Regions from separate parts of the Paenibacillus sp. sgz302115 genome, predicted to be linked through region 2. Evidence: riboswitches for the same ligand, from Rfam matches in the RefSeq annotation. Region 2 holds a riboswitch; each other region holds the start of a gene.
What was found. A riboswitch is a leader RNA that binds a small molecule or an ion and turns the genes downstream of it on or off. The one in region 2 is predicted to bind cobalamin.
Positions count from the first base shown of each region.

Region 1: it holds a riboswitch for cobalamin, as region 2 does, so the genes downstream of both, AC0LWN_RS29670 (anaerobic ribonucleoside triphosphate reductase) here and AC0LWN_RS22955 (DUF4430 domain-containing protein) in region 2, are expected to answer to the same signal.
Region 3: it holds a riboswitch for cobalamin, as region 2 does, so the genes downstream of both, AC0LWN_RS24905 (energy-coupling factor ABC transporter permease) here and AC0LWN_RS22955 (DUF4430 domain-containing protein) in region 2, are expected to answer to the same signal.

Region 1 is NZ_JBVYOK010000029.1:47,059-57,136, reverse strand. Features, by position in the region: gene AC0LWN_RS29685 (nucleoside deaminase) at 1-100, shown strand, start outside; tRNA gene AC0LWN_RS29680 (tRNA-Thr) at 213-284, opposite strand; gene AC0LWN_RS29675 (MTH1187 family thiamine-binding protein) at 414-722, opposite strand; cobalamin riboswitch at 1,073-1,302, shown strand; gene AC0LWN_RS29670 (anaerobic ribonucleoside triphosphate reductase) at 1,604-3,589, shown strand; gene nrdG (anaerobic ribonucleoside-triphosphate reductase activating protein) at 3,586-4,101, shown strand; gene AC0LWN_RS29660 (ribonucleoside-diphosphate reductase subunit alpha) at 4,219-6,552, shown strand; gene AC0LWN_RS29655 (ribonucleotide-diphosphate reductase subunit beta) at 7,065-8,096, shown strand; gene AC0LWN_RS29650 (hypothetical protein) at 8,148-8,324, opposite strand; gene AC0LWN_RS29645 (S41 family peptidase) at 8,341-9,159, opposite strand; gene AC0LWN_RS29640 (Glia associated membrane protein glam-1 family protein) at 9,172-9,855, opposite strand; gene AC0LWN_RS29635 (hypothetical protein) at 9,857-10,078, opposite strand, start outside.
Region 2 is NZ_JBVYOK010000014.1:110,549-120,626, forward strand. Features, by position in the region: gene AC0LWN_RS22945 (hypothetical protein) at 200-1,462, shown strand; gene AC0LWN_RS22950 (GAP1-N2 domain-containing protein) at 1,459-4,668, shown strand; cobalamin riboswitch at 5,392-5,598, shown strand; gene AC0LWN_RS22955 (DUF4430 domain-containing protein) at 5,776-10,078, shown strand, end outside.
Region 3 is NZ_JBVYOK010000017.1:85,826-95,903, reverse strand. Features, by position in the region: gene cobJ (precorrin-3B C(17)-methyltransferase) at 1-869, opposite strand, end outside; gene AC0LWN_RS24920 (energy-coupling factor ABC transporter ATP-binding protein) at 1,336-2,202, opposite strand; gene cbiQ (cobalt ECF transporter T component CbiQ) at 2,236-3,024, opposite strand; gene AC0LWN_RS24910 (energy-coupling factor ABC transporter substrate-binding protein) at 3,021-3,305, opposite strand; gene AC0LWN_RS24905 (energy-coupling factor ABC transporter permease) at 3,302-4,069, opposite strand; cobalamin riboswitch at 4,255-4,454, opposite strand; gene AC0LWN_RS24900 (ArsR/SmtB family transcription factor) at 4,611-5,546, shown strand; gene AC0LWN_RS24895 (DUF6171 family protein) at 5,688-5,963, opposite strand; gene AC0LWN_RS24890 (alpha-N-arabinofuranosidase) at 5,977-7,470, opposite strand; gene AC0LWN_RS24885 (S-layer homology domain-containing protein) at 7,704-9,410, opposite strand; gene AC0LWN_RS24880 (FN3 associated domain-containing protein) at 9,428-10,078, opposite strand, start outside.

The DNA.
Region 1 (10,078 bases), on a different contig from region 2:
GGAAGTTATCGAAAAAAGTCCACATAAGCCGGTCGTAATAGAAAAAGTATTAAATGCCGAAGGGCTAAAAGTATTCGAGGGATATACCTTTTCCCATTGAATTCACTTCCATGTTATTCGAGTATTTCAGAATAACATGGATATTTTTTCCCCACAAAAAAAGCACGACCCCCAAAACCCCGGAAGCCGCGCCATGATTGAATTCTTAAGGATGCTGGTGAAGGGAATTGAACCCCCGGCCTACGCATTACGAGTGCGTTGCTCTACCCCTGAGCTACACCAGCTTAAAGCATACTTTTTCTGTCAAACAAAATACATTATACAGCGTCTGGAGAAAAACGCAACCCTTTCTCTCATAGTCCTTGCCTTTAACCCCAGCCTGCCCGCTCTTCCTTCGGTCTAGTCTCCCGGAACTATTGCTCCAGCAGCTTGCGCTCCACCGACTCCAGCTTGCTGCGGCTCGTAGAGACCTTGTCGCGGCGGTCATCTATCTTAAGTGAAGTAGAGACACGCTGTGCACCCGCTCTAAAAGGAGATTCGTGCAGCGCTTCTACAGCAGCGAGAATCCGCGGCAGCGGTCCTTCGATAATTGTGCCCATAGATGTCAGCTCGTAGGTAATGCCCTCCACCGTCTCCAGCACTCGCTGCATACCGGCCACATAGCTGCTGAGGCTGGTGCTGCCTGTGCCGATCGGAATTACGGTTACTTCGCCAATAGCCATTCGAAATCCCTCCTATATATAAGTCTCCAGTCCCTTCTATTGTAACAACTCCTGTCTGGCGTCACAAATCGCCTGAAGCCCCAGCATCCCTTCCCTCGAAATCCTATGATTGCACTCACTGCAGATATGAAGCCTTTGTGGCGTTTTTTGGGACAATTTATGAATCGGATCCGGCAAAATTTGTCGTTATTCTGTGGATTATCTGTGGATGAATTGTGGACTAACTCCGGAACATCTGTGGACTAGCTGTGGATCATCTGTGCGTAAAGCGGCTGAACCCGCCCGGGGCGCGGACTTGCAAAAAAGTATTTACAAACACAATATATTGGGTTAATTTTATATAGCGACAACAAAATATAGTGGAATCAGGTGCTTCACCTCTACAGGAGTGCTGAAGCTTAATAGGGAAGCGCGGTGCAAATCCGCTGTGGTCCCGCCACTGTAACCGGATGCTCGACAGCGTCATGAAGCGCTGCAGAGCAGTATCCTGAGGCTCATGCCACTGAGGGTCATTCCCCTTGGGAAGGCGCCTTAAGGATTCACCGGGAGCCAGGAGACCTGCCTGTTTCCGGGCACCATTATTTACGCCTGCGAGGAACAGGAGAGGTGTCCGCATGCGGCCTGCACAAGCAGATTTAGCCTTCCCTAAGACGGGGAGCCAAGGCTGCCGATACCTGAAGGCGATAATCCTTATTGCCTTCAGGTATCGGCTTCTGCGGGAAAGCTTATTTCCATGGAGACCATCCGCAAATATCCGCGCTCCGGTTATTTGCGCTACGCATCCGGGCATTTTCCGTCTTCCTCGGCGGGAGATGCTTTTTTATTAATGTCAGTTAGCCTGGTTAGAACGTTCTTATATATCGAGAGGAGAGTGCTGCACAATGACGCTGCTGGAGAAACGGTACAACGCTGAACAAACTACACAAGAGGTTATGTTAGAGGAAGTTATCCATTTGGGGCGCGATATTATCGACAGCCGGGATTTGGATCTGCTGCGTGAGAATGCCAATTTGAACGGGGAGAGCTTTTCCGGCAAAATGAGCAAGTTCGGCAGTGAATACTCCAAGTGGTATGCCCGCAACTTCACAATGCCGCCGCAGCTCGTGCAGGCTTCCCTCGATAATGTGGTGTATGTCCATGACCTGGACCAGTACGTCATCGGAACAACCAACTGCATCTTTATCCCGTTCGAGCGGCTGCTCCGCGAAGGCTTCAACACCGGCAACGGCAGTGTGCGGCCACCGAACTCGATTATGACCGCGATGTCGCTGGTGGCGATTATTTTCCAGTCTCAGCAAAATGCCCAGTACGGCGGCGTATCCGCCAACAAGCTGGATTTCGATCTGGCTCCTTATGTAACGAAATCCTTCGCCAAGCTGTTCCGTAAAGGACTGGAGTACTTCGAAGAAGGACAAGCCGGCGAGCATCTCGGCGAGGTTACCATGAGCCGCAGCGATCTGGCCGAGCAGTACCCTCGGGCCTTCCGCTTTGCCCTGAAGGAGACGGAGAGCGAGACGCTGCAGGCGGCAGAGAGCATGATACATAACCTGAATACGATGTCCAGCCGCTCGGGCGGTCAGATTCCTTTTACCAGCATTAACTATGGTACCTGCACTTCGCCAGAGGGCCAGCTCGTCATCAGCTCACTGCTGACGGCGACCATGAACGGCCTGGGCAGCGGTGAAACGCCGGTGTTCCCTATCCAGATCTTCAAATGCAAGCAAGGTGTCAACCAGCAGCAGGGCGATCCTAACTATGAGCTGTTCCTAAAGGCCGCCGAGTGCTCCGCGCGCAGACTGTATCCGAACTTCGCTAATCTCGATGCGCCGCTCAACCTGCAGTATTATGATCCGGCTGACCCGGATACTGAATTTGCGACAATGGGCTGCCGCACCCGGGTACTGGGCGACCGCTTCGGACGCAACCACTGCTCCGGCAAAGGCAATCTGTCCTTCAACACACTCAACCTGGTGCGTCTCGGGCTGGCTCACGGCACGGTTACAGGCCGCCGCCTGGTAGCCGACGAGCAAGGCTTCTATGATGATCTGAACCATTACATGGACATCGCTCTGGATGGGCTGCTCCACCGCTTCCGCATTCAGGCTGCTCAGAAGGCCAAAGCCTCCGATTTCATGATGCGCGAAGGGGTCTGGGAAGGCGGTCAAGAGCTGGCCCCTGAGGATAGCGTAGGAGAGCTGCTGAAGCACGGCAGTCTGTCCATCGGCTTCATCGGGATGGCAGAGTGCATGAAGGCGATGTACGGCAAGCACCATGGCGAGGATATGGAGATTCATTCCAAAGCGCTCGCCATCGTCCGCCATATGCGGGAATACTGCGACCGCAAGAGCGAGGAGCTTAACCTCAACATCACGCTGTTCGCCACACCGGCTGAAGGACTGTCCGGCAAATTCACGAAGGTGGACCGCAAGGTGCTTGGTTCCATTCCGGGCGTTACCGACCGTGAATACTATACGAACTCCTTCCATGTCCCGGTCTATCATGAGCTAAGCGCAGCCCAGAAGATCAGCCTGGAAGCTCCGTTCCACGAATATTGCAACGCCGGCGCGATCTCTTATGTCGAGTTGAACGGCAATGCCCGCAGCAATCCGGCGGCTTTTGTGAAGATCATCAAGTACGCGCTTGAGCAGCAGGTCAGCTACTTCAGCATCAACCATCCGATTGACCGCTGCTCGGCCTGCGGCTATGAAGGTGTGATCGGCACGAACTGCCCTTCCTGCGACGCGCATGAGAACGATGTGCATATCCGCCGCCTGCGCCGGGTAACCGGCTATCTGACCGGCGATTATCAGACCCGCTTCAACGCCGCCAAGCAAGCCGAAGTACGGGATCGCGTTAAGCATCTATGAATATTTGCGGCTACTACCCTGAATCAATCAACGAGGGAGAGGGCATGCGGGCCGTCATCTTCCTCAGCGGCTGCCGCCACCGCTGCCCGGGCTGCTTCAATCCGAAGACCTGGAATTTCAATTTCGGCGAGCCCTTCACCCTGGAGCGTCAGCGGGAGATTATTGCGGAAATGGCCGCAAATCCGCTGCTGGACGGGCTGACGCTGGCAGGCGGCGATCCTTTTTTCTCGGCAGAGGAGGCTGCGGGCTTCATTCAGGAGCTGCGCAGTGTGCTGCCGGACTTCTCTATCTGGATTTACACAGGCTATACTTACGAAGAGCTTACAGCCGCTCCCGGCTCACCGGAGTGGAACCTGCTGTCCTTGTGCCACGTGGTCATTGACGGCCGATTTGTGGAAGAGCTTAAAGACACCACCCTCCCCTACCGGGGAAGCAGCAACCAGCGGATTATTAACATTCCAGCCAGTCTTGCCGGTACGGAGATCGTACACTGGCAACCGGCTGAGCTATAACTTACGTTAACTTTCAAAAGGCAGGCCAAGCGTAAATGCGGGCCGCCTTCTGCGCTCATATAGTTCAATTTTTGATATTGAAAATTATACCCAAAAAAATGAAGGGATGTATGAACCATGCCACAGCTCGTAGTGAAACCCGACAACCGCCAATTGGCTTTTGATGAAATCCGCCTCTCCGTATACGCCGACCGTATCCTGAAAGGTCTTGACCAGCTAAGCAAAGAAACTCTGCTGCGCGGAGTGCAGTCCAAGCTGCGCCGTGACGAGGTTAGCGGAGAAGAGATCAGCAGCGCCTTCACGATGAGCGCCCTTGAGCTTGTAACCAAGGAGGAGCCGGACTGGAAGTTTGCTGCTGCGCGGTCGCTTTTGACTTCCCTGTACAAAAAAGCTGCCGTCAACCGCCGCTACAAAGCCTACCCGGACGAACCGTATGGCGAGCTCTACCCCCTGATCACCGATCTGGTCAAAAAAGGCATCTACCGCGAAGAGCTGCTTACCTACTATACCAAGGAGCAGATTGTGGAGCTTGGCGGCTGCATCGACTATACGCGCGACCTGCTGTTCGATTATATCGGCCTTTTGACTCTCTCGGACCGTTATCTGGCTCATGATTTTGACGGGCGTGTAATGGAGCTGCCGCAGGAGCGCTATATGATCATCGCCATGTTCCTCATGCACACTGAGCCGGAAGAGAAACGCCTGGATCTGGTAAAAGAAGCCTACTGGGCGATGAGCAACATCTACATGACCGCTGCTACACCAACTATGTCCAACGCAGGTAAAAAGGTTGCCGGGCAGCTCTCCAGCTGCTTCATCGACACTGTGGACGACTCCCTCGAAGGCATCTTCGACTCCAACACCGATGTGGCCCGGCTCAGCAAAATGGGCGGAGGCATCGGCGTCTATCTCGGCAAGGTGCGGGCCCGCGGCTCCGATATCCGCGGTCACAAGAACACCAGCTCCGGCGTCATCCCTTGGATTCGCCAACTCAACAATACCGCTGTCAGCGTAGATCAGCTTGGCACGCGCAAAGGCGCCGTCGCCGTCTACCTTGACGTCTTCCACAAAGACATTCTCGCCTTCCTCGACCTCAAGCTGAACAACGGCGACGAGCGGATGCGCGCGCATGACGTGTTCCACGGCGTCTGCCTGCCCGATCTGTTCATGGAGGCTGTGGAGGCCCGCGGCCACTGGAATCTGTTCTGCCCGCATGAAGTGAAGAAGGTTATGGGCTGGAAGGATGCCAATGGACGCGCACTGGGTCTGGAAGACTTCTATGACGAGGAGCTGGGGCAAGGCACATTCCGCGAAAAATATGCCGAAGCTACCGCCAATCTGGAGCTCTCCCGCATCACGGTTCCGGCCATCGACATCATGAAGCGGATTATGAAATCGCAGCTTGAAACGGGTACGCCTTACATGTTCTATCGTGACACGGTGAACCGTTCCAACCCGAACCGCCACCAGGGGATGGTCTTCTCCTCCAACCTGTGCACGGAGATTATGCAGAATCAGTCGGCTACAGTGATCGAGCAGGAGGAGCTTGTTACGAAGGACGGCCAGACCCGGATTGTCATCTCCAAAATCCCCGGCGATTTCGTAGTCTGCAACCTGAACTCCATCCACCTGGCCCGCGCTGTTCCGGCCGGTGTGCTGGAGCGTCTGGTGCCGATTCAGGTCCGCATGCTCGACAATGTTATCGACATCAACAATATTGAAGTGCTGCAGGCTCAGTATACGAACAGCCAATACCGTGCTGTCGGTCTCGGCACCTTCGGCCTGCATCACCTGCTGGCGCTGGAGGGCATCCGCTGGGAGTCCGAGGAAGCCGTGGAATACAACAATCATCTGTACGAGCACATTAACTATTTGCTAGTGCGCTCTAGCCTTGAACTGGCCCGCGAGAAGGGCCGTTATCCGAAGTTTGCCGGCTCTGACTGGGAGACTGGCGCTTACTTCACCTCACGCGGCTATACCAGCGGCGAGCAGGAAGGCAAATATGTGACGACTGAGCAATGGCGTCAGCTGCAGCAGGAAGTCGCTGCTGACGGCGTGCGCAACGCCTGGATGTTCGCGATTGCCCCGAACGGCTCGACCTCGATCATCGCCGGCTCCACAGCCAGCATTGATCCGCTCTACGAGCTGCTCTCCTACGAGGAGAAAACCACCTACAAGATCGCCAACCCGGCCCCGGATCTGTCCGAGAAGACAATCTGGTACTACAAAACGGCGTTCCTAATTGACCAGAACTGGTCAATCCGCATGGCCTCGGCCCGCCAGCGCCACGTTGACCAGGGACAGAGCTTCAACCTGTACGTGACTCCGGACATCAAGGCCACCGATTTCCTGGCGCTGCACCTGAACGCCTGGAAGGGCGGACTGAAATCGACCTATTACGTGCGGAGCCGTGCCTTGACTATAGAAGAGTGCGAGTCTTGCGCGAGCTAATTATCTTAATGCCTTGCATAGAAAAACGGTGATGTATTCGTCACTACGAGGAACGTTGGGGCTTCCGGCCGCTGTTCGCGGCGGAATCCGCAGACAGCTTAGACTGAGGATTGCCGGTTTTGCGCCGGAAGGCTTTCCGGTGCAGAGCCTTCGGCGATCTTTCTCGCCTCTTCAGCTCCACACGCACCGCCCTGCCTTGCCGAATAACTGCACTTTGTACAGCTATAGCCTGGCATTTGGCAGATAAACACAATTTAGCTGCACTCTGTACAATTATCCAGGCGGAAATCGGCTAAATTGCAGGAATTCTCTATTTTTAATTGCAGAAACTACAGTTATAGCTCATGAAAAGGCTCCACAGCAGTAAATAACTGCAGTAAATACATTTATCTGCACGGAGGCTGCCATAATAGCGTTCTTTCTTTCAAACGTTTCACTATATAGTCATAGTCGTTTCAATGAGAATATCAGGCTGAACACCGCTTCATGCATAATACAGGAGGGAAATAATAATGCAATTGCAAAAGATTTTTAATACCGAAGCCCCGAACCAGTCCACCCGCATCATCGACGGGGAATGCTCGGGCATTCTGAACTGGAACGATATCCGCATGCCGCATATGTATAAACTCTACAAGGTGCTGCTGCTGAACCACTGGATCGCGGACGAGATCCCGATGTCGAAGGATGCGCAGCAGTTCCCGCTGCTGGAAGCGGAGGAGCAACGCGTATTTAAAATCAACATCGGCCTGCTGGCGGTGCTCGATTCGATGCAGACGATGTTCGTCGGCGATGTGAAGCGGTATTTTACCGACTCTTCTCTGGAGGCGATTTCGGCAATCATCGGGCAGCAGGAGGTTGTGCACAACCAGTCCTACTCCTACGTCCTGTCTTCGATTGTCTCGGAGAGCGAGCAGAAAGAGATTTTTGAGTACTGGAAGCATGATCCGGTGCTGCTGGAGCGCAACCAGTTCATTTCGAACATCTATCAGGAGTTCCGCGATGCGCCATCCAAGGAGACCTTCTTCCGTGCGCTGGTGGCGGATCTGATTCTGGAGGGGATTTTCTTCTACAGCACCTTCGCCTTCTTCTACAACCTGGCCCGTGACCAGAAAATGATGGCGACCAGCCAGATGATCTCCTATATTCAGCGCGACGAGAATCAGCACTGCTACTTCTTCGCAGAGGTGTTCAAGCAGCTTCTGGTTGATTTCCCTGAGCTGAACACGCCGGAGAACATGGATTATGTCTACCGCACCATCGACCGTGCCGTAGAGCTGGAGACCAACTGGGGCTATTACACGCTCACCAACGTGCCGGGCATTGATATGAACGAGCTGAGCGACTACATCAAATACATCGCCAACAAACGCCTGACCCTGATGGGCCTGGACAAAGCCTACCAAGGTGTAGACGTCAACTGCATGCCGTGGATCAAGCCTTTCTCCGACGAAGCGCTGAACGCGACCAAAACCGACTTCTTCGAAGCCAAGTCCCGCAACTACGGCAAGGTCGGCGACGATAACGGGTTTGATGATTTGTAAGCATCTAAAAAGCCCTTTACATCCAATCCGGGTGTACAGGGCTTTTGCCGTTTAAATAACAAATAGAACAAAAAAGGCAACAATAACGAAAATCCCCCCAATCGTTAAGAGCGTCTTTTTTAGTTCGGGTATATAATTTCGATTTCTTTTACCGGCTATTGCAGCAACCCCTACAATTATCAAATACGCAACCAGTAACCAGACTACTCCACTCATTCTGTCAGTCAAACAATCCCCCCCTAAATTAATTTAATGCCATTTTAAAATAGTCATCATCCGTTGCGAAATGAATAATTGATCCAACATCATTTTGTATAAACTGCTGAAGATCTTCCATACCATAAGTATCACACTTCCAAATAAAAGAAGCTATAATCATAGAAAATCCTTTGGACTTATTAACAATAATTTCCTGACCACATTCTTTTCCTTTTGTTCTTTCTCCAATTAGTTGAACCGATTTCAAATTAGTCTTCAATGTCAAAGCGGCAACTTCGCTACAACTGGCAGTTTGTTCATTAACAAAAATATAAATTTTTTCATAGCTTAGCGGCGCAAGTTCATCTGAATAGTAGGTTACTTTTTTATTTTTATAATATAAGGTTACTATCTCTTTTTTATCTTTAATAAGAAATCGGCAAAAGGACATACAAGCATCAATGTATCCACCCGGAGAATTTCTCAAATCCAAAATTAGATATGGACGATCCTTATGCTGGTTCATAATTTGAAATGCCTGATCCACTGATTTTTTCGTAAAGTAAGACAAGTTTATGTAGAGAAAATCCTCCACCAATCTATATTCAAAATGCTTTTGCTCTTTGATATCAACACTGTCCGAGTGGGCTTTTCCAATTAAAAAATCAGTAAAAACAGTTCCCCTGGTATCTTGAATAAATTGTTTAAAGGATTTGAGATCAACCATGGTTGAATTCATTAACTTACTTTTCAATTGTTGATATCGCTGATCCTGATTCAAAAATATGTCATTCAATTCATAGTACTCCATACATTCCTTGATCAACTCAGACTCATCGTTATTTTTATGTGAAAATATCATCATATCCCCCCCTGTTCAATCGTTGAGCAATTTAATCTCATAAGCTTCAGAGAGTTTTTGAATGTTCAGGACCAGGCGTTCCCGTCTTGCGCTTCTGGCAATGAATAAGGAAATGGTTGTAAGCAATATACCTAAAGCGACAGCTCCCATGGTAATCCACACACCCGTGGGCAAAAAAGAAGCGAAGAGAAAGGGGGCGAAAGGAAACAGAAAGTTAAATATACTGAACACACTTGTCAAATACTGCTTCCATTTGGTGAAATCCACATTATGCACTGTCGCCGCCGCAAGGAGTGCAAAACCCAGAAATGAGAAAGCAATATTCTCTATAAAATATTGGGTGTCGCTGATATAAAATTGCCCTCTGATCAGCAGACTCCCAATCGAAATTAGCAGTAAATACATTTGTGCAATTATAAAACCTGATCCAGCTACCAGCATCCAGTTTGCAAACCACAATTTGAACGGTGTAAGCGGAGTTGTCAACAAAGTTTCACTGTGGACCAGATCCTCAATGTTCCAATGCCCCAAATTTCCAAGCAACATGCATGCCAGCGAGAAATAGGACACAATAATATGGCGGGGTACGGAGAAGCCCGTTAGTAAGGCGAAATAGATTATCGGTAAAACAAGAGTGATGAATAGTTTTATTTTATTAGTACGTATTTCTTTATATCGTTTCCATAAAAGAGCATTCATTCTATTTCATACTCCCTTCAAAGAACCTGTTCCACTCCTGCTTTGGCAAAAACTGCTGTTGAAAACCAAAAATAAGCACAGACGTCAAAATAAAAAATAGCAGGCAGTAGCTAACCGGAAGCAACAAATACAAGAGCATGATTAAAAGGGCATACCCTATTTCAATAATATAATTCCATATTTTACCCATTTGTTTCTGTAGCAGCATTCTCATAAGGACGAG
Region 2 (10,078 bases):
CAAGTTTTGCTGCACAGCATTTTCGCAGAAGCGGACCTTCCGCAAAACTTAAGCGAATGCTTCCGAAGCGAGTTTTGTTCGAAGCAAATTCAAGGGAGCAGACGCTCACAAAACTTAAGCATATGCTTCCGAAGCAAGTTTTGCTGCACAGCATTCCCGAAGAAGCGGATTTTCCGCAAAACTTTTAGGAGGACAAGAGATGTCTTTTTTTAGCCGGTTTATGAAGAAGAATCAAGCGCAGCCACGGCCGCTTTTTTACGATATTGTCTGTCCGTACTGCTTCACCCGGTTCGGGCCTGACGATGTGGTCTTTCGGGCCATGCACAGCCGTGAGGATGATGAGAATTATGCGCTGGGCGAAGACGACGCGCTGAACAAATACCGCGAGCGCTTCGGCCTCGATACGGTTGACGATATGGAAGCCATACTGAATCCGGCGGATATTCCGGAGGAGTACCATCATTATACAGATCACGTGCTGACCGGACTTACCGACCGCTACGGTGTGCTTACGCGCAGACGGCTTTGTCCGTCCTGCCATAACGAGCTGCCTGTGACTGCGGGCAAGGTTCCGAGCAATATTATCTCGATCATCGGCGCTTCCCAGGTTGGGAAGTCGGTGTATATGACCTCGCTGATTCATACGCTGCAGCATACGACGGCGGGGCATTTTGACGCAGCCTGCATGCCGCTGAATGCCGAGATCAGCCGCAAGTTCCGCACTCTGTACGAAGAGCCGCTGTTCGAGCGGGGGGATCTGCTGGCCTCGACGCAGAAGGAGAAGATGCAGGAGCCGTTTATTTTTCAATTTGTGTTCAAGGATGAATCCAAGCCGCCGCTGACACTGGTGTTCTTTGATGTGGCCGGTGAGGGAATGGTCGATCAGGACTATCTTGGGCTGCACGGCCAGCATATCCAAAACTCCGCCGGAATCCTGTTCATGGTCGATCCGCTGCAGATCCGCTCGATCCGCGAAAAGATCCGCATCAATATAGGTGACCGTCCGGGCGAATGGGTGTCGCAGTATGACGAGCCGCGCGACGTGGTGCTGACCCTGTTCGGCGATTTTATCGCCTACCAGGAGAAGAGCAAAACCGAGATTCCAACGGCGGTTGTGCTGGCCAAAAGTGACATGCTGCATTCGCTCAAGGATGAGGACGGCGATTATATCAAGTCCAACAGCAATGTGTTCAACAACTATGTGCACCGGAAAACGCTGAATCTGGACGAATTCCATAATATCAACGGCGAAATCCGCCGATTTATCGAGAAGGTGGACCGTCCGTTCAAGGATACGATGGATGTGTATTTTGCGAACACGGGGTATTTTGCCGTTTCCGCGCTGGGCAGCAATCCGGTGAATCAGCGGATAGAGGGTGTAGTCAGCCCGATCCGCGTGGACGAGCCATTCATCTGGCTGCTGCATAAGCTGAACTATATTGAGGGGAGCGACGGGCCGTGAACAGATTTTCAGGGTCCAAGATTACCCAGCAGATGTACACCCGGGAACGCCGCGGCGTGTATCGGGGGACAGAAGGCTTCGACACTGTAGCGAAGTCGGAGAGTCTGGACAATAATTTTGTCAAAAAAATTCTGCATCCGTTCTGTCTTTACGATGCTCCGGCAGAGCTTACGGCGCGCGGAGAGAAGAATGAGGAGCTGTATCCTGCCGCACTGCATTTGTTCCATACGGAATCGGGGGAGACGGTGCTTGGACAGAGCCGCTATAAGGCGGCGGATTTTACCGGGCAGCGGAGCGCTTTTTTCGCTCATAACTTTGTGGTGCCACCGGTTCGTTCGGAGGAGATTCTGGAGGGCTACCGGGCCTTTCTGCATGCCGATTTTGCCGAAAGCTATGCTGGAGAGCTGGGCGGGGAGCTGCCGGAGCTGGCGGCTATTCCTGTAATTGAGCAGGGGCAAGCTGTTGATCCGCAAAGTACCTTGCGTACACTCGGATTTACGGAAGACTTGTTCAAGGCGCTGCTGCAGGCAGTGATGTCCTCGGTAGCAGGCAAGAAAAAAATATATGTAGCCCTGGATGTACCGGTAACCGATTTGTCCCGGCGTGCGGTGGAACTGACGGAGGTTCTTTTCGCAGCTTTGCCTTACGATTTCCGCCGCAGATTGGGTGTGATCACTTACGCTAATGAGCCGAAAAGCCGCAAATATATCCATTTGACCTTTGTTGAAAAAGGCTCAATCCGCCCTGGTGACCGCAGCATTGAGAAGGATTTTGTGTTCGATCTGGCTTCGGGACGGGTCCTGAATACGGACTTTGGCGACTCGCGTCAGCCGTATGCTGAGCTGGCCTGGAAGACGCTGCAGCAGCCGGGACGCGGACTTGAGGATTTCGCCAGATTCGCTGACTCGCTGCTGACCGGCGAGAGCCTGGAACGCAAGCTGTCGCTTGCGGTGTACAACGAGCTGGCCGTATTTTATGAGATTGAGCAGGGCAATGAGAGTCTGTACACAGAGAATAAGCAGGCAGTGCTGGGCGGACTGCTGTCCTACCTGAAGCCGGAGGGGGCGCTTACGTCCCGTGTGCGGCTGAACGATATTTTCCTGGAACGCTTCGACCGCGAATATGATCTGATCCGCCAGAAAGGCATTCCGGTGCCGGAGATTCTGGAGCAGTTTGTGGAGTATTTTACGCTGAGGGGCCATAATTACCGGGTTAAAATCGTCGATTATTTCATCAACGGGATGCTGAATGCCCAGGCTGCGGGCCGTGAAGATGCGCTGTCGGCGGCTTACGGCATTATCGAGAGCAATGATGAGCTAAGCGCGTCCTTCTTCAAAAGAGTGCTGGCCCAGCCATACTTCCGCAAAGCGCTGCTGGAGCCTTATATGGAGCTTCGGCTGTCGGCGGCGGCAAAATCGGCTGAGGTTCTGCGGTTTGTGGCCCATTGGGGCAGGTTTTTGCCGGAAGCGCTCCAGCAGTCCTTTGTCCGCGATACCGTGAAGGACTATCTGCTGGAGAAGCTGCGGCAGGAGAGTGATCCGGTGGCGGCGGTGGCGGCGATCCACGAGTCGGTGGACAAGGCCGAAAAAGAGCGGCGCAGAGGCAGCGGGCTCTATCCCGAAGCTATGCTGCTGCTCGAGGAGCTGGAAACGGCGGCGGACCGCTTCCTGCTGAGCCGGGTGTCTTTGGACGAGCTGACACAGGAGCAGTTGCTGGAGATTTCTTTTTTGCGCTATCGGGATGTTGCTGATTGGCAGCCGCCTCTGGATTCAATTACCCGGCAAAAGATGGGCGCTCTCCGGGCCGCTTACCGCTGGTTCGGGGAGGAGAACCCGACTGAAGAGATATTTGTCGGTCTATCGCCGCGGGAGCTGGATGATGTGCAGCTGCTCGGACGGCGCTGGCTGAAGGAGTCGCGCAGCATCGAGCCGTTCGAACGTCTGCCGCTGGCTTTTTATCACAGCAGTGACCGTCAGGACGGGCCGCTAGATTATGACACGCTTTTGGAGCTGGTGAAGCGCAAGGCGGGAAATGACAAAGAGAAGGTGTACCGTTTCCTGGCCTGGTCACAGGGCAAACCGCTATTTTCTATATCGAATAAGAAGCTATGGCCGGGCTACCGGCGGGCGATTCTGAAATATTTCACGAGCAGTGACCGCGAGGCGTTCAAGAACCGGGATTTCCGCAAAAGCTATGTCTCCGCCGCAGGCCCGGCACTGCAAAATGTCTATAACGAAGCGCGCTCCCAGCTGGCTTCGCCGCTGGCGCGGTGGGTCAGCCGCAGCCGATTTCAAATCCTGATCTCCGGCTGCGTCATAGGTGTCCTGCTGATTGCTGCGATCATCACAATCAGCATGCTCCGGCAGGACAGCTCAGATACTGCCCTGCCGGAAGGCAGCGCGCTGCCAAGCGCTACGAACGGGGCCGGCGGGCTGCCACCCGCCACCGTCCGGCTTGGCAGCGGGGCAACCAGCGGCAGCCTGGTGTTCACCTTTGCTGCTGCCGCCGACTGCTCCGCCTTTCATCCGGCGGAGATCAGCGTAGTGTCCTCCGGCAATGTGACGGAGGACTACAAGGTCAAGGCGACGACCGGCAGCTGCCAGGTCGTCTCGCCGGAGGCGGCTGCTGGCGATGCAGCCGCAGGCTCTGGCGGCGCGTCTGCGAGCGCGCCTGCCGGGGGTGACGGCGCCGCAGGAGCGGGCGCCGGGTCTAAGGGCGGCGCGCAAGCCAGCGCGCCCACGGGTGCGGATGCCGCTGGTGCATCCGCAGGGGCTGACGGCGCCGCGCAAGGAGCGGGCGCCGGGTCCAAGGGCGGCGCGCAAGCGAGCGCGCCTGCCAAAGGCGCGGATGCCGCTGCCGCATCCGCAGGGGCTGACGGCGCGAACGAAGGCGCCGTGAACGAAGAGGCCGCGGGCGGGAACGCCGGCGCGGCCACGCCTTCACCTGCGGCGGGTGACACCGCGCAGGGAAGCCCGGGAGCCTCGGGAGCGGTGCCGGAGGCATCCGCATACGAGGTGACGGTGCAGCTGGAGGCCGGCGCGAAGCTGGCCGCCGGCGACGTGATCAAGGCAGGGGAGTACACGCTAACCCTGCAGCCGGCATTGGGTGCTGTAACAGACAGCACCCCGAGCGCTGGGGTGGATGCTTCTTCAGCCGCTGAACCTTCGCCCACGGCGAGCCCAAGTCCGGGCAAGAAAGCCAAATAAGATCAGCAGCTTGGGTTAAGCGCTGCGCACATGATCCTGAACAGCACGGTAAGCCGGGTTAGCGGCACGTGCTGTTCAGGATTTTTTTGCATATATTCCGGTAACCAGCAGCCGCTCACCTTACCCACAGTGAATCGACTTCCACAAATACCAGTAGAGGCTCAACTCAGCTCAATTTCCGGCTCCAGCGCATCTTTGCTAATTTTCGAATGCAGCTCATGAGCGCTAATTGGATTTTCTCCCACTAATTCAAGTAACAATCAAGATATTTCAGTATTAAGTGGAAAAAAGTAAACTAATCGAGCATATTTCGTCCTTTGGTGGGGAGAAACGCTGTTTTAATGATACTTTTTCCACCTATTTTCCCCCTGGAGACGGTGCTGGAGGAATTAGTGTACTTTTTTCCAACTATTTCTGCCGGCCGAGCCGCTTGCCCAGCGCCCTGCTCGTGCCACTCCCCATTATGCACCCCCTTTCGCCCCGATCCGCTACCCACGGTACTCCCCGCACCACTTACGCCCCGATCCGCTACCCACGGTACTCCCCGCACCACTTACGCCCCGATCCACTACCCACGGTACTCCCCGCACCACTTTCGCCCCGATCTGCTACCCAAGGTACTCCCCGCACCACTTACCACCACTCCCATTCCGCTGCGGCGATGAAACAGCTTTTCTATAGACATACACGGGAATACTAGATATGATTAAGAATATTAAAATTTTATAAGCTATTGAAAAAGGTGCGGGTTCTATTCGTGAAAACAATAGAATCAGCTTAAAAGGGAAGGCCGGTGCAAATCCGGCGCGGTCCCGCCACTGTAAATGCGGAGCGGCTCTTAGAGCGGCCACTGTCCGGGGAGAAGGATGGGAAGGCCAAGAGCAGCGATGAGGCATAAGCCAGGAGACCTGCCTTTTTCTTAACCGTTTCTATTCTTCGTGGGGTGAGAATGGGGAACATTGCAGATGGACTGCGTACGGAGCTTTGAGCACTGCAGCCTTAATTTGTATTCTTCCCGGGCCGCCCTTTACGAGGGCGGTCTTTTATGTTGCAGCAGTTGTTCTACTGCTGCGCGGTGCAATCCATTTTATAGAAAAGAGGTTGAAGATGAAGACAATTTTATCTGCCAAGTCCTTTACGCTTGGTCTGGTCTTATTGCTGGTGCTTTCGATTACAGGGAATGCTGTTGTTCCAGCGGGAGAGGCTTTTGCCGCAGCAGAGTCCTCCGCAACTACAGGAGTTAACAGTGTTACGGAAGCCGTATATGCGGCAGATGCTTCTGCAAATAAGGAATCCTTAGCCGTAGCCAATGCGGCGGCGGCATCCGGTGGAGAGGTTACGGTCTCGCAAGCTACATATACGGCTGCCGAGTATATTCTGGGCGGCGGTGTGGCATCCGAATGGCAGGCTATCGGTCTGGCCCAGGCGGGTTACCGTGTGCCGGAGAGCTATGCTCAGGCGCTCGCGCAGAAGGTGCAGACGGCGGGGGGCAGTTTCCCGAACGTTACGGACTATGCGCGGATAGTGCTCGCGGTGCGGGCGATTGGCGGTGACCCCACGAACTTTGCGGGCAGCGGCTCGGCAGCGGGCTATAATCTGCTGGAGCGCATCTATAATAGCGACAAAATCAGCGGCCAGACACTGAATGCTCCGGTATACGCGCTGCTTGCGCTGGATTCGGGCAGCTATACGCCTCCAGCCGATGCCAAATGGAATCAGGCAAAACTGCTGAGTGAAATTCTGTCCAAACAGAACAGCGACGGCGGCTTTGCGCTGTTGCCGGGAGCGAGCGACCCGGATATGACAGCGATTGTGCTGACGGCGCTGGCTGCGCATAAAAATGATCCCGCTGCAGGAGCAGCAGGGCAAAAAGCAGTAGCCTGGCTGTCTGCCAAGCAGGGCAGCAACGGCGGCTACGGAGATAGCAGCGAAAGTGTGGCCCAGGCCATTATCGGCCTGTCTTCTTACGGAGTGGACCCTGCCGGTGCAGAGTTCACCAAGAATGGAACGGAGCTTGTAGGCCGACTGCTAAGCTTCCGTCTCGCAAGCGGAGCTTTCGCCCATACGCAGGGCGGCAACGCTAATGTGCTGGCTACCGAGCAGGCTTTTCAGGCGCTGGTGGCTTATAACCTGTTCAGCGGCGGGGCAAACGGCAAGCTGTATGACTTTTCCAAACCGGTAGCGCAGAATCCGCTAGTCTATGTGCCGCTGGTGATCGAAGGACCGGAACAAACACTGGGCGAAGGCAAAGCCTATGCCAGCAATGCTCTCGACGCGCTTGAGAAGGTAGCTTTGGCGAAGGGGCTTAAGCTTACAAATCCTTCCGGCAGTTATGTTACAGGCATCGGCGGTATCTCAGCCGGAACCTACGGCGGCTATGACGGCTGGATGTACGCGGTATCCCGCGGCGGCGAATGGGTGAATCCTGATGTCGGAATGAAAGACTTCAAGCTGAAGGATTCAGACCGGCTGCTGGTCTACTATGCGGGAAGCGATACGCAGCTGGTAGATAAGGTTACCCTTTCCAAGGCGCAGCCAAGAGAAGGGGAAGCTTTTTCCGTCAATGTCACCAAAAAAACATGGGTATGGGACAATGCCACATCCACCCCCAGTCCGGTAACGGCAAATGCCGCCGGTGTGCAAGTGACGATTGGGAGTAAGACGGTAACTACGGACAAGGATGGCAAGGCTGTTTTTGCAGAGGGTCTTCCTGAGGGAGATTACACACTGAGCGTGACCGGCTACATTCCGGGGAATGCTCCGAGTGTCGCCAAATATTCGCAAGACTTAAAGGTTACCGCACGAAATGTAACAGCCACTCTGTCGGTTGAAGGACCGCAAGGTCCGGTTATTGACGGCACGCTGAAGGCGTATACTGCGCTGGAGGCACTGAAGAGTCTTACTGCGTCCGGCAATATTCCGCTGAAAATTACAGAGTCCTCTTTTGGCAGCTATGTTTCAGGGATTAATGGAATAGAGAGTGGAACGTATAAAGGTTATTGGAGCTTTGCAGTGCAGCGCGGCGGCGAATGGATCTACCCGTCTGTCGGGATGGGCGATTTTGTTCTGGAAGCCTCTGACCGGGTGCTGGTCTATTATGCCGGCGGGGATACCCAGGTGGTCAATACGGTGCAGGTTGCTCCAGCGCAGCCAAAGCCGGGAGAAGCTTTTACCGTTACAGTTACACAAAAGAAATGGGTATGGAATGATACCACATTGAGCAATGATCCGGTGACTTCCCCGGCAGCAGGGGTGCAGGTAACGATTGGCGGTACAACTGTAACTACGGATGGTCAAGGTACAGCTATCTTTAAGGATGGTCTGTCCGCCAAAATATACACGCTAGCGGTGACCGGCTACGTTGCGGACAGCACGCCGAAGATTGCCCGTCATACGCAATCCCTCAAAGTAGCCCAGGCCAATGTGACAGCTTATCTGTCCATTGAAGGTCCGCAGGGACCGGTCGCAAGTGGCACGCTGGAAGCTTACAATGCGTTTGACGCACTGCAGCAGCTAGCTACATCCGGTAATATTCCGCTGAAGATTACGGAATCTTCCTTCGGCATCTTTGTATGGGGCATTGACGGAATTGAGAATGGAACCTACGGCAAGCAAGCTTACTGGGGATTTGCAGTCTCGCGCGGCGGGGAGTGGATCTATCCCGAGGTAGGGCTGAATGATTTTGTATTACAGCAGTCCGACAAGGTGCTGGTCTACTATACCGGTGACAACACTCATGTTGTAAATTCACTCACGGTTTCTCCGGCACAGCCGAAGTCTGGTGAGAAGTTCACCGTTACGGTTGCGCAGAAGCAGTGGGTATGGAATAATACCACCTTTACCTCTGACCCGGTGGTTACACCGGCAGCAGGCGTGCAAGTAACGATTGGCGGTACAACCGCAACTACAGATAAGCAGGGTACTGCTACCTTTGAAAAAGGTCTGCCTGCGGGTGCATACACGCTCGCTGTAACCGGATATGTTGCGGACAGCACGCCGAGCATTGCCCGCTATACGCAGCCGCTTACAGTGACCGATCCGGTAGTGGTGCCTCAGCCGGCAGCGGCAACGATTTCGGTTATTGGCGACAGCGCCAAGGGAACGATTCTGCCCAGCACTCAAGTGGTTCTGAATGCTGGCGAGACGGCATACAGCCTGCTGGTCCGCCAATTGGGAAGCAGAGTGGCAAGCACAACCTCCGGAGGAAGTCCCTATGTCACTTCAATCGACGGCCTGAAGGAGTTCGACCGTGGGCCGAACAGTGGATGGAAGTACTCCGTAAATGGTACAGAGCCAGGCTACAGTGCCGGCGACTACAAATTAAGCAATGGCGATGCTCTGGTCTGGTTCTACACGACAGATTACACTGTTGACCCAGCTGCAGGCGGCCTTCCGGGAAGTATCGGAACCGTAGATATTACGGCAGACAATAATCTTCCGCTGAATCAGGTGGGACAGACTACAGCAGTTACGAATCAGAGCGCTCCAATGACGGCAGCTGAAGCAGCCGCTTTGGGTCAGAAATTAACCGCGAACACGGCGTCCTTCGAGCAGGAGGTAACTCCGGGTTCGGCAGCAGCCTTGAAGGACGGCGGCCGTGAAGTACAACTGCTCGTTCCGGCCGGGGCGGTATCCGGTACGGTGAAGATCAGCATGAAGGAGACAAACTCCAGCCGCAAGGAGCTGGTGTCTGGACTGTATACGTTCGGCCCGGATGGCACGAAATTTGTGAAGCCGGTTGATTTGTCCATTACTGTGCCAGTAGCCGTATACAACCCTGCTAATCTGGCTTTGGCTTGGCTGAATCCGGCTACAGGATACTGGATTCCGGTTCCATCCGTACTGGATGTCAAGACAGGAGTCATTACCGGCAAGGTCAGTCATTTCACGGATTATGCCGTGGTTGACCGCAGCAAATGGGAACCGCAGCAGGAGAAGCTGGGGACTGATATTGCAGCTACCGCCAAGGGAGTTGCAGCGACCGCAGAGCTTAGCGATTGGCAGGCGGTGGGCCTGGCCCGTTCGGGTCATACAGTGCCTGCTGCTTACCTTGCGGGAGTGAAGGCGCAGCTTGCTGACAGCAACGGACAGTTCCGCAAGGTTACAGACTATGAGCGCCTGGTGCTGGGCCTTGCGGCTGCGGGTGCAGATCCGCAGAAGTTCGGCGGCTATAATCTGATTGAGAAAATCTACAACAACAGCAATATGTTGAACCAGGGCAGCAACGGGCTAATTTTTGCGCTGATTGCGCTGGACAGCGGAAACTACAGTGTGCCGTCTGGTGCGCAGTGGACCAAAGAGCGGCTGATTGAGTCCCTTTTGGCTATGCAAAGCAAGGAAGGCGGCTTCCCGCTGACGGCAGGCGGAGCCACTGATCCGGATATTACTGCAATGGCGGTTACTGCGCTTT
Region 3 (10,078 bases), on a different contig from region 2:
AGCACGGCATCCCGGCCGGCTTCGCCCCCGGTCATCGCCGCCAAAGACCACGGCTCCGCTGCGGTCCGCAGCCGCTCATGCGGCTTCAGTGCCTGCGTATCGGCCCCAAGACTATACTTGCGCTCATAGCCGCGCGGCGTGATCATCACGCCCTCATAGACCGTCGTGGCTGAGTTGCCGACAATGACTGTGGAGAGCATGCCAATCTCATGCTCCAGCATGTCCTGAAGAGTCGTGACCACCGTCATCTGGCGGTCGCGGTAGGCGCTTTTGACAATGCCGACCGGCGTAGCAGGATCGCGGTAACGTAGCAGGATATGACGCGCCTCTTCAATCTGGCGGGTCCGTTTTCCGCTGCGCGGGTTATAAAAGGCAATCACGAAATCCGCAACTGCCGCCGCCTCCACCCGCGCCGCAATGCTCTCCCAGGGCGTAAGGTGGTCACTAAGGCTGATCGTGCAGGAATCATGCATAATCGGCGCACCCAGCAGTGAGGAACAGGATTGAATCGCCGAAATGCCGGGAATGACTTCAACCTCCACCCCCTCATTGCGGCTCCAGCCCCGTTCAATCAGCACCTCGTAGACCAGCCCAGCCATTCCGTATACGCCTGCGTCCCCGCTGGAAATTACGGCAATGGTCTGTCCCGCCTCTGCCCGGCACACCGCTTCCTGGGCCCGGCTGACCTCCTCGGTCATGCCTGTGCCGACAATCTCCTGATGCCGCAGCAGCGGCTTGATCAGGTCCACATATGTCGTGTAGCCGATCACGGCTTCACTCTCTTCCAGCGCAGCCAGAGCACGGCCCGTAATGTGCTCCAGCCTGCCTGGACCAAAGCCTATAATCAGCAGCTTTCCTTGTTTCTTCACCCTTGTTCCCCCTTTAGTTTTCGTCCTCAAAACTCCAATTTGCTATAGCGATTGCACTTTCTACAACAGAATCTACTCCAAAGACAAGAACCTACAATTCTATTGCACTTCATACACTAGAATCGAACAAAACTCCCGCAATACGTGCATTATCTAAATTTCTGTTGCACAAAATACACCAGATTACTCTTTTAGCCAGTTGTGCTCAAAATCTATTGCACCTTTTACAATTACAGAGGCTGCGTAAACCGGGAGGGAGTACGGCGAAAATATTCAAACCGCCTCCAAACAACTACGCAAACCCTCAAACACCTGCGGACATCAAACTAGCTGCCGCAATCCCTTCACATCGCGCTCCGAGTAGAACGGCTGGGCGTCCTTACAAGGAGCCTATGCATCCGAAACAGCTACTCTCCTTTTTGCCTTCAGGTATCCGTTTCAGTGAAACTTAATATCTCTTACATTTTCAAAAATCCCCTTGCCCGCTATCGCCCAGCATCCCGCTCAGCAGCGCTTTGAAATCTCCCGCATTCCGGGGCGCGCTGTGCCCTGCAGTCAAGCGGCGGGGCAGGCTGTGCCACAGATCGGCCAGCAGCGGAAGCTCAAGGCCCACCGCCTGCAGCGCTTCCCTCCGGGCAAAAATATCCTCCGGCGTTCCGGAGGCAACGCAGCTTCCCTGATCGAGGACGATGATCCAGTCCGCCCAGCGGTAGGCCAGGTTCATGTCATGCGTTGCCATAACGACCGTAGTGCCCTTGCGGTGAATGGTATCCAGCCCCTCCAGAAGCTGCGCCTCGGACACCGGGTCTAAATAGGACGTTGGCTCATCCAGCAAAATCAGCTCCGGTCCCATCGCCAGCACACCTGCGAGCGCAGTACGCTTTTTCTGGCCCAGGCTGAGCTGATGCACCGGCTTATCCTTCAGTGCTGTCAGATTCATCTGCTCAAGCACCGCAGTGCAGCGCATCTGAATCGCCGCCTCATCCATCCCCATCCCCCGCAGCCCAAATGACACATCCTCCAGCGGTGTGCTTAAGATGAGCTGCTGCTCGGGGTCCTGAAAAACAAGGCCGACTCTGTGCCGCAGCGCGGCCAGCTCTTTTTTGGCGTAGGATACAGGGCTTCCCGCTTGCTGCACCGTCCCCGCCTGCGGCCGCAAAATGCCTACGGCATGCAGAAACAGGGTGGATTTGCCGGAGCCGTTGTGGCCGAGCACCGCTGTTTTGCCACCCTTGGGAATGGAGACGGTCAGCTCCCGCAGTGCGGGCTCCGCCGTGTCCGGGTAACGGAACACCACTCCCTCAAAGGCCAGACAGTAATCCTTGTTGTCCATAATGCTCTCCTTCTTCAGCTCATTTCACTTCATCTATTGATATGTAATCCACAACTGTGCCAGCAGCAGAAGTACGATTCCGGCATAGGCCTCCAAAGCGAATCTCCGCGGCACTGGGCGGGACACATAAGGCGGCAAAGGAATCTCCCCGGTAAAGCCCCGGGCCACAAGCCCCTGCGACAGCCCGTAATAACGGTGCATGGTGCTTGCGAACAGCGCTGCCGCCATTCCGGCAGCCTCCCGCAGCTTGGGCATGAACCCTCTCTTGCCGCCGCGCAGCCGCCGGGCCAGCAGCATGCCGTGTGCCGTATCGTTTAGCAGAAACAGGAAGCGGTACATAATCAGCATCACCTCCAGCACGATCTGCGGCATACGCAGCCTGCGCAGCACCTGCAGCAGTTCACCGAACGGCGTAGTAAACATAATAAAAAAGAAGCAGGACAGGCATGCCGCTACCCGTGCCAGCAGCACGCCCGCCCGCAATCCGCCCTCCGCTGTAATGTAGATGTACCGCGCCGTCCCCGGCAGCGGCAATGACAGCGCAGCCTCTCCTGCAGCTGGACGGCCCACCTCCACCATGAGCGCCGGAACGCTCAGGAGGTAGAACAGCAGCGCCGTGCCGAACAGCAGCCCGTAGGCGCTGAGCGGGATTTTTGCATACAGGAGGCACCACAGGATCATCCACAGCGCAATAACAGCCTGCAGCGCAGGATGCAGCACATAGGAGAGCGCGAGCATGACTGCGGCGAACAGGCTTTTCCACATCGGGGAGAGCTGCCGCAGCGCATTGCTGTGGGACAACGCATCAATTCTTCTGATCATTTCTGCTGCTGCCGCTCCCGTTTCCCCTTCATAAGACCAATCGTATAGCCGATAATTCCGGCTCCAATTGCCGCCTGCAGCGCAAACAGCATACTTTCCGTCTCTCCCGGCAGCTCGGCCAGGGGCTTGAACCAAGGTTTATAGTTAGGATCAATCTCCGAAATCGCTCCCTCGGCCGCATCGTCGGCCCCGCCGAATTCCCCGTTCACCAGCAGCAGCGGCAGCACCACCAGCAGAACAACCGCCAGCAGCATCAGCCCGTTTCTCCATTTGCTTTTCACTCTGCGCTTCCTCCTTTGGCTCCCCGTTTCAAGAGCGACAGCTCCTGCGGGCTATAGGCCTTCAGCCAGTTCCACAGCAGCACGGTAAGCAACCCCTCGCTGATGGCCAGCGGAATTTGGGTCACGGCAAATATGCCGCCGAATTTAACAAAAGAAGCCAGCATACCGCCGTCCGCCGACGGAAAAGCCGCCGCAAGCTGAAAGGACGTGACAACATAGGTCATTAGATCAGCCGCCGCTGCTGCGCAGAATACCGCCAGCTTTTCGCGTTCCGTAAGCTTCATCGTCAGCTTATAGACTGCATATCCAGCAAAAGGACCCGCGACAGCCATCGAGAACGCATTCGCCCCGAGGGTGGTTATTCCGCCGTGCGCCAGCAAAAGCGCCTGAAACAGCAGCACAATGGAGCCGATCACGCTCATCGGCAGCGGCCCCAGCATCACGGCGCCAAGTCCCGTCCCTGTGGGGTGTGAGCTGCTCCCGGTTACCGAAGGCATTTTGAGTGCGGACAATACAAAGGTAAACGCACCCGACAACCCAAGCAGCAGCTTCAGCTCGGGATTGTCTTGGGTCATCTTTTTCAGCTTCATGATTCCAAGCACAAAGAACGGCACAAAGGCCACCCACCAGAACACAGCCCATCCTATCGGCAAAAATCCCTCCATAATATGCATCGCTTCGGCTGTACCCGGCTCATTCAGCGCAAAATAAACCGTAAACCCGCCAACCAGCACTGCGAAGCTGCAAAAACTGCGCTTGCTCATTCTCTCCTCCATCCTTTCATCAGTTGTTCTTCTGCTGCAAACCAAAAAACTCCCGCCCTCAGAGGGTGGGAGTTATATGTACGTCGAAAGATCACAAAGAGAAGGCTGCTGTCCCGCCGGTAAGATTATGCAGGCACACCCTCTTCTCTGAACCTCTTCGTACACCGCTCCTATCCGCGTAGAGTCGTGTGTGCGCAAACAAGGTAGGTCTCCTGGCTTGGAATGCTGGCGTCATACCCCCGTCTTCCCCGGCGCTCTGCCGAGTGACATCGTGAAGGCTGGCTTTTCCTTACAGTGGCGGGACCGCTCGGGAGTTGCACCCGATTCCCTGTTACCCCTTGAGGTACTTTGTACGATCAAAGGCACCTTGTTTTCATCGCTGATTCATCCTGTACATCATAACGGACATGGCCGGCCGGTGTCTGTGATAAAAGTGGAAGCGCCTGTAAAGAGCTGCATAGCTTGTAAGAAGCTCATTTGAATAATATAATTATTAACTATATATGAACTCTTATTTTCTAACCTGTCCTGGAGGCTGTCTATGAAACTCGATCTTACCGAAGAATCACTGCCTGTATATGAAGCCTTATCAAGCGCCGTGCGCCTCCGCATGCTCCGCCTGCTTGCCGTTCAGCCAATGAACGTTAAGGAGCTGGCATCAGCGGCCAAGCTCAGCAGCGCCATTATGACCATGCATGTCCGCAAACTGGAGACTGCCGGGCTGATTCAGACACATATGGCCCCCGGGCGGAGCGGTCTGCAAAAGATTTGCACGCTAGCCGCAGAAGGTGCGGAGATTATTTTTCCCGGCCCGGGGAGAGCCGAACGCAAAAGCTACCGCATCGAGCTGCCCGTGGGGCATTATTCCGACTTTCAGATTGAGCCGACCTGCGGGCTTGCCACTACGGAGCAAATCATCGGCAGTTTCGACGACCCGCGTTATTTCTGGGATTTGGAGCGGATGAATGCGGGGATTCTCTGGTTCGGCAAAGGCTACGTCGAGTATAAGATCCCCAACTTTCTGCTGTCCAGTGAGCAGCCGGAGGAACTGGTCATTACGATGGAAATTGCCTCCGAGGCTCCGTCCATCAATAATAATTGGCCCTCGGACATCACCTTTACACTGAATGGCGTCAAGCTGGGCTACTGGACAAGTCCCGGTGACTATGGAGACAGCAGAGGCAAATATACGCCCGCCTGGTGGCATCCGCTTACCAATCAGTATGGTCTGCTCAAACAGCTGCGCATTACTTCCAAAGGCACTTACATGGACGGACTCAAGCTCTCCGGGGTGACGCTGGATGAGGTGGGCATCCGCAGCAAGCAGTGGACCTTCAGGCTGTCGGTGGAGGAGGATGCCGAGCATGTCGGCGGACTTACACTCTTCGGCAAAGGCTTTGGCAACTATAATGAAGACATGCTGGTTGAGCTGTTTTATACGGACAGCGCCGATGCCAAAGAAACGGCTGCTCCTTAAGTTGTGACCTGAAGGATGTCCCGCTCAAGCCGAAGGCATAAGCACAATAAAAAGCCCCTATCGCCGCTGCACATTTGCATGCGGAGAATAGGGGCTTTTCAATTCAGGCGGCGCTGGCTGCAAGCCTTCTGCGCCGCCTGCTTATTCCGTGACCGGCTGCCAGAGTCCGCCGCCGGGAAGCGGACAGCCACGCGCCTTGAGCCGCGCAACAACCGGTATAATGCAGCCGCAGGCGGTGCAGGTCACACCGTCCTGCAGCTTGGAGCAGGCTCCGCAGAGAGCAATGCGCTCCGCATACACTTGATCCGAAGCGGTGTTATCCTCATTGAACATGGAGGATGCCAGAATACGGGCAATCTGCGCTTCTGTAACCTTATATTCGTCCCGGCAGCCTTTGCAGCCAGTGGTAGTCGCCATAGCTGTACTCCTTTTACGCCTTCGGTGTAATTTCCAGTACCGTCACCGACATCGCCGGCAGTTCTACAGTAAGCGTATTGCCTTCCAGCGTAAATGCAGTGAACGGCTGTGGAACAACCGCTTCCGGCTCGCTGAAGGTGTTGTGGGCGTCAATCTTTGCCCCGGCAAGCGTAGTGGCGGTGATATCTGCCGCTTGGCCTGCAAGACCGCGCAGCTCCAGCGGAAGCGTAGCTATAGACGCATGGTTCAGATTGCATAGGCTGACGTGAATCACACCTTCCGCGTTGACCGAAGCCGAAGCGGATACTTCCGGGATTTCCCGTCCGCCTATGCTGTAAGAGCCGCTCTCCACCGTCAAATCCAGCAGCTCGGCATCCTGATGCACCTTGTACATGTTGAACACATGATACGTTGGAGTAAGCAGCATTTTCTCCCCTTCGGTCAGAATGACCGCCTGCAGCACGTTGATCGTCTGGGCAATGTTCGCCATCCGCACACGGTCGCTGTGCTTGTGGAAGATGTTCAGTGTCAGTCCGGCCACCAGCGCGTCGCGGATCGAGTTCTGCTGGTACAGGAATCCGGGATTCGTGCCCGGCTCCACATCATACCAGGTTCCCCACTCATCGACGATCAGGCCGACTCTTTTCTCGGGATCGTATTTGTCCATGATCACACTGTGGCGGGTAATCAGCTCTTCCATGTGCAGCGCCTTTTCAAGCGTTGTGAAATATTCCGAAGCTTCAAAGCCGGTAGCCGCACCCTTCTGCTCCCAGGTGCCAGGGACCGTATAGTAATGCAGCGTAATGGAATCCATAAACCGGGAGGCTTCGCGCATCAGCACTTCCGTCCAGTTGTAATCATCCGAGTTCGGGCCGCAGGCGATCCGGTGGATGCGGTTATCCCCGTAGTTGCGCACATACGTCTGATATTGGCGGTACAGATCCGCGTAATATTCAGGACGCATATTTCCTCCACAGCCCCAGTTCTCGTTGCCCACGCCAAAATACTTCACAGCCCAAGGCTCCTGATGTCCATTCTTCTGTCTCAGCTCAGCCATCGGAGAGACGCCGTTAAAGGTGAGGTACTCAACCCACTCCGACATTTCCTGAACCGTACCGCTGCCCACATTGCCGTTGATGTACGGCTCGCATTCCAGCATGGCGCACAGCTCCATAAATTCATGGGTGCCAAAATGGTTGTTCTCAACCGTGCCGCCCCAGTGAGTGTTGACCATCCGTTTGCGGCCTTCACGCGGCCCGATGCCGTCCTTCCAGTGGTATTCATCGGCAAAACAGCCGCCCGGCCAGCGCAGCACCGGCACCTTGATTTCCTTAAGCGCTTCCACAACATCATTGCGGATACCCTTGGTATTCGGAATCGGTGAATCCTCTCCTACCCAGATGCCTTCATAAATACAGCGTCCCAGATGCTCGGAGAAATGCCCGTAGATGTTCCGGTTAATCGTTCCCTTGCGGATATCCGCGTTAAGCACAATACGTTGAGCCATGAAAAATGCCGCCTCTCTTTAAATTAATATATTTATTAATTATTTAATGATTATATTAATATTATAAAACTCTTCTTTTCGGTTCGTCAACAACAAAAGCGCCTTGTCTATCAAAGGGCTCGCAAGCCCCCATCCGGGACATTCATCCCCGCTGGACATACTAGAAAAAGCTGCCCCAGGGTATCGCCCGGAAGCAGCTTTTCAGTAGCATCATTCTTACATAGGGCTAAACCCTAATGGAGCAAAAGCGTTCTGTACAAAATAACCGCTGCCTGCGCCCGGGTCGATAACCCCTTAGGTGCAAAGACATTGCCGCTTAAGCCGTTCACAATCCCATGCTGCTGCATTGCCGCAACGGCTTCGGAGGCGTACAGCGCAATCTCGGCTTTATCGCTGAATGCAGCATCCGCTGCCGCCGATCCGCCCAACTCCAGCCCGAGAACCTTGAAAGCCCGGTACAGCATGACCGCCAGATCCTGACGGCTAATGCTGTCATTCACTCCAAAGCTGCCATCCGGCTTGCCTTCGATAATGCCCAGCTTCTGGGCCGAGGCTACAGAGGTGTAATACCATGTGCCCGGCTGAGTATCTGTGAACGGGGAGACGGCGGCGGCATCCTGCAGATCAAATGAATTGATAAGCATCGTAATGAACTGCGCCCGGCTGAGACGTCCATTCGGATCGAATTGTCCGCTGCCCACTCCGGTGATCGCCTCTCTGGCCGCCAAGGCCTCAATGGACTCTCTGGCCCACTCGGCTTTGGACAGATCCTTATAGGTCACATCGGCATGCGCCGGTACATACTTGCTGAAATGCTGCGGACGGAACGTTACAGTCTGCGAAGCCGGATCATATTTGGTGCTCTTCACCGGCTCCAGCGCACCGTTATCCGCTACATAATAGACTACAACCTTATTCGCCTTTTCGCCCGGCCGCAGTGTATAAGGCACCTTCACCGTTACTTCTTTCTTGTCAAAAGCACCCGCAGAGCTGCCATCCAGCTTCAACTGGAAATCATAGATAACCGCATCCGGTCTGACCTTATCCTGTACTGACACTGGTAAGGAAGAAGAGCCAGCTTGCGCGACAGAGAACTGCAGACTGCCCGCGGTTTTGGCTGCTTCCTTGCCGAAAAACGCCTCATTCAGCGTGATGCTGGCCAACCCGCTGTTAATGGTGACTGTCTTTAGCTTCTGCCCTAACGCACCCCGGATTTCTTCAAGCGGGAATTCGATTACAACCTGCTTGGCACCCGTTCCCGGCTGCAGAACAATGGTCAGGTCTTTGCCGCTGAGCTGACTGATTGCCTGCTGTAGACCGGCAGAATTAATCTTTACCGATGCTACTCCGTTCTCATCGGGTTCAGCTCTGAATACGAGTCCCCCTCCGGCTGCGCCGGGCTTGCCTGCTGTGTCCGGCAATGTCCCGGTGCCGCCCGTTCCATTCGAGCTGTTCGCAACCGTAACAGAGGCCTTGGCATCAGGCGTGTAGACAGACCAGACGCCGCTGTGTCTGACTTTGATGGTCTTCAGCGCAAAAGAGCTTGTGCCGTTCGCTTTGGCGGTAAAGGTGATCTTCCCGAGGACTGCCGCCCCGCTATCGCCTGCCGCATTGCCCAGCTTCGTGTAAACGGCGCGCAATTGGCCCGCGTCCAGCAGCTCCGGATTGACGATAGAGCTGAAGCCGCCGCTTAGATTCGTGGTAAAGGAATCGCTGTTCACAGACCATTTTGCAGGATCAAAACCCAAATTTAGCTCATAAGCCGTCCAGTCCCGGGCCTTGCTCACACTTACCTGAACCTCCACCTGCTCGCCGGCCGTCACCTTTGTCCTGGAGACATTAACGGAAAATTCCGGCTCATCCGCCGCAAAGCCCGCGGAAGGCCATAAGGAACAGAGCATGAGAATGACTAGACCAACTACTAATAATTTCTTGTTCAACGAAATTGCCCCCTCTCTTATGGACTGACTACAATCAGGCTCGCCAGCGCATACAGATCCTCGATGTCGATGATGCCGTCCCTGTTCAGATCCGCCTTCTCATACTCCGTCCAGCCCGGGTCCGATGCCTTCTTGCCGTAATAGAACTTGACCAGTTGGAGTACGTCGTCCAGCCCCGCTTTGCCGTCTCCGTTCAAATCTCCGGCCACCCCGGCAGTTACGGATGCTTTGAAAACTTGAACTGCTGCCTGCAATTGCAGGATCGCCTGCTCGATCTCCGCTTGAGTAGCCACAGTGCTGTTCAGCACCTTCACCGCCGCTTCAATCGAAGTCCATAAAACAGCCTTGGAGCCTGCCGGATATTGACCTGCAAGAGTGCCCTCTACAGCGGCATCGTACAGCGCCCGCGCATTCACAACCGCTTCACTCAACGCCGTTTTCGAGATTGCCGTAATCTCGAAGCTGTAGTAGACGCTTTCGGTTACCGTTGTTTCAAAGCCGGAGCTGTCGGTCAAAATGATATCGGACAAATACACGCTGCTCGTCACGGTCTGCTCCGGCACCTTGGCCTGAAGCTGTATTTTCAGCAGCGCCGAAGGACCCGTACCGCCCCCCTCCGGCTGTGCGTCAGCCGCAATGTAGCGGATTACGCCCGGCTCAGCAGACGC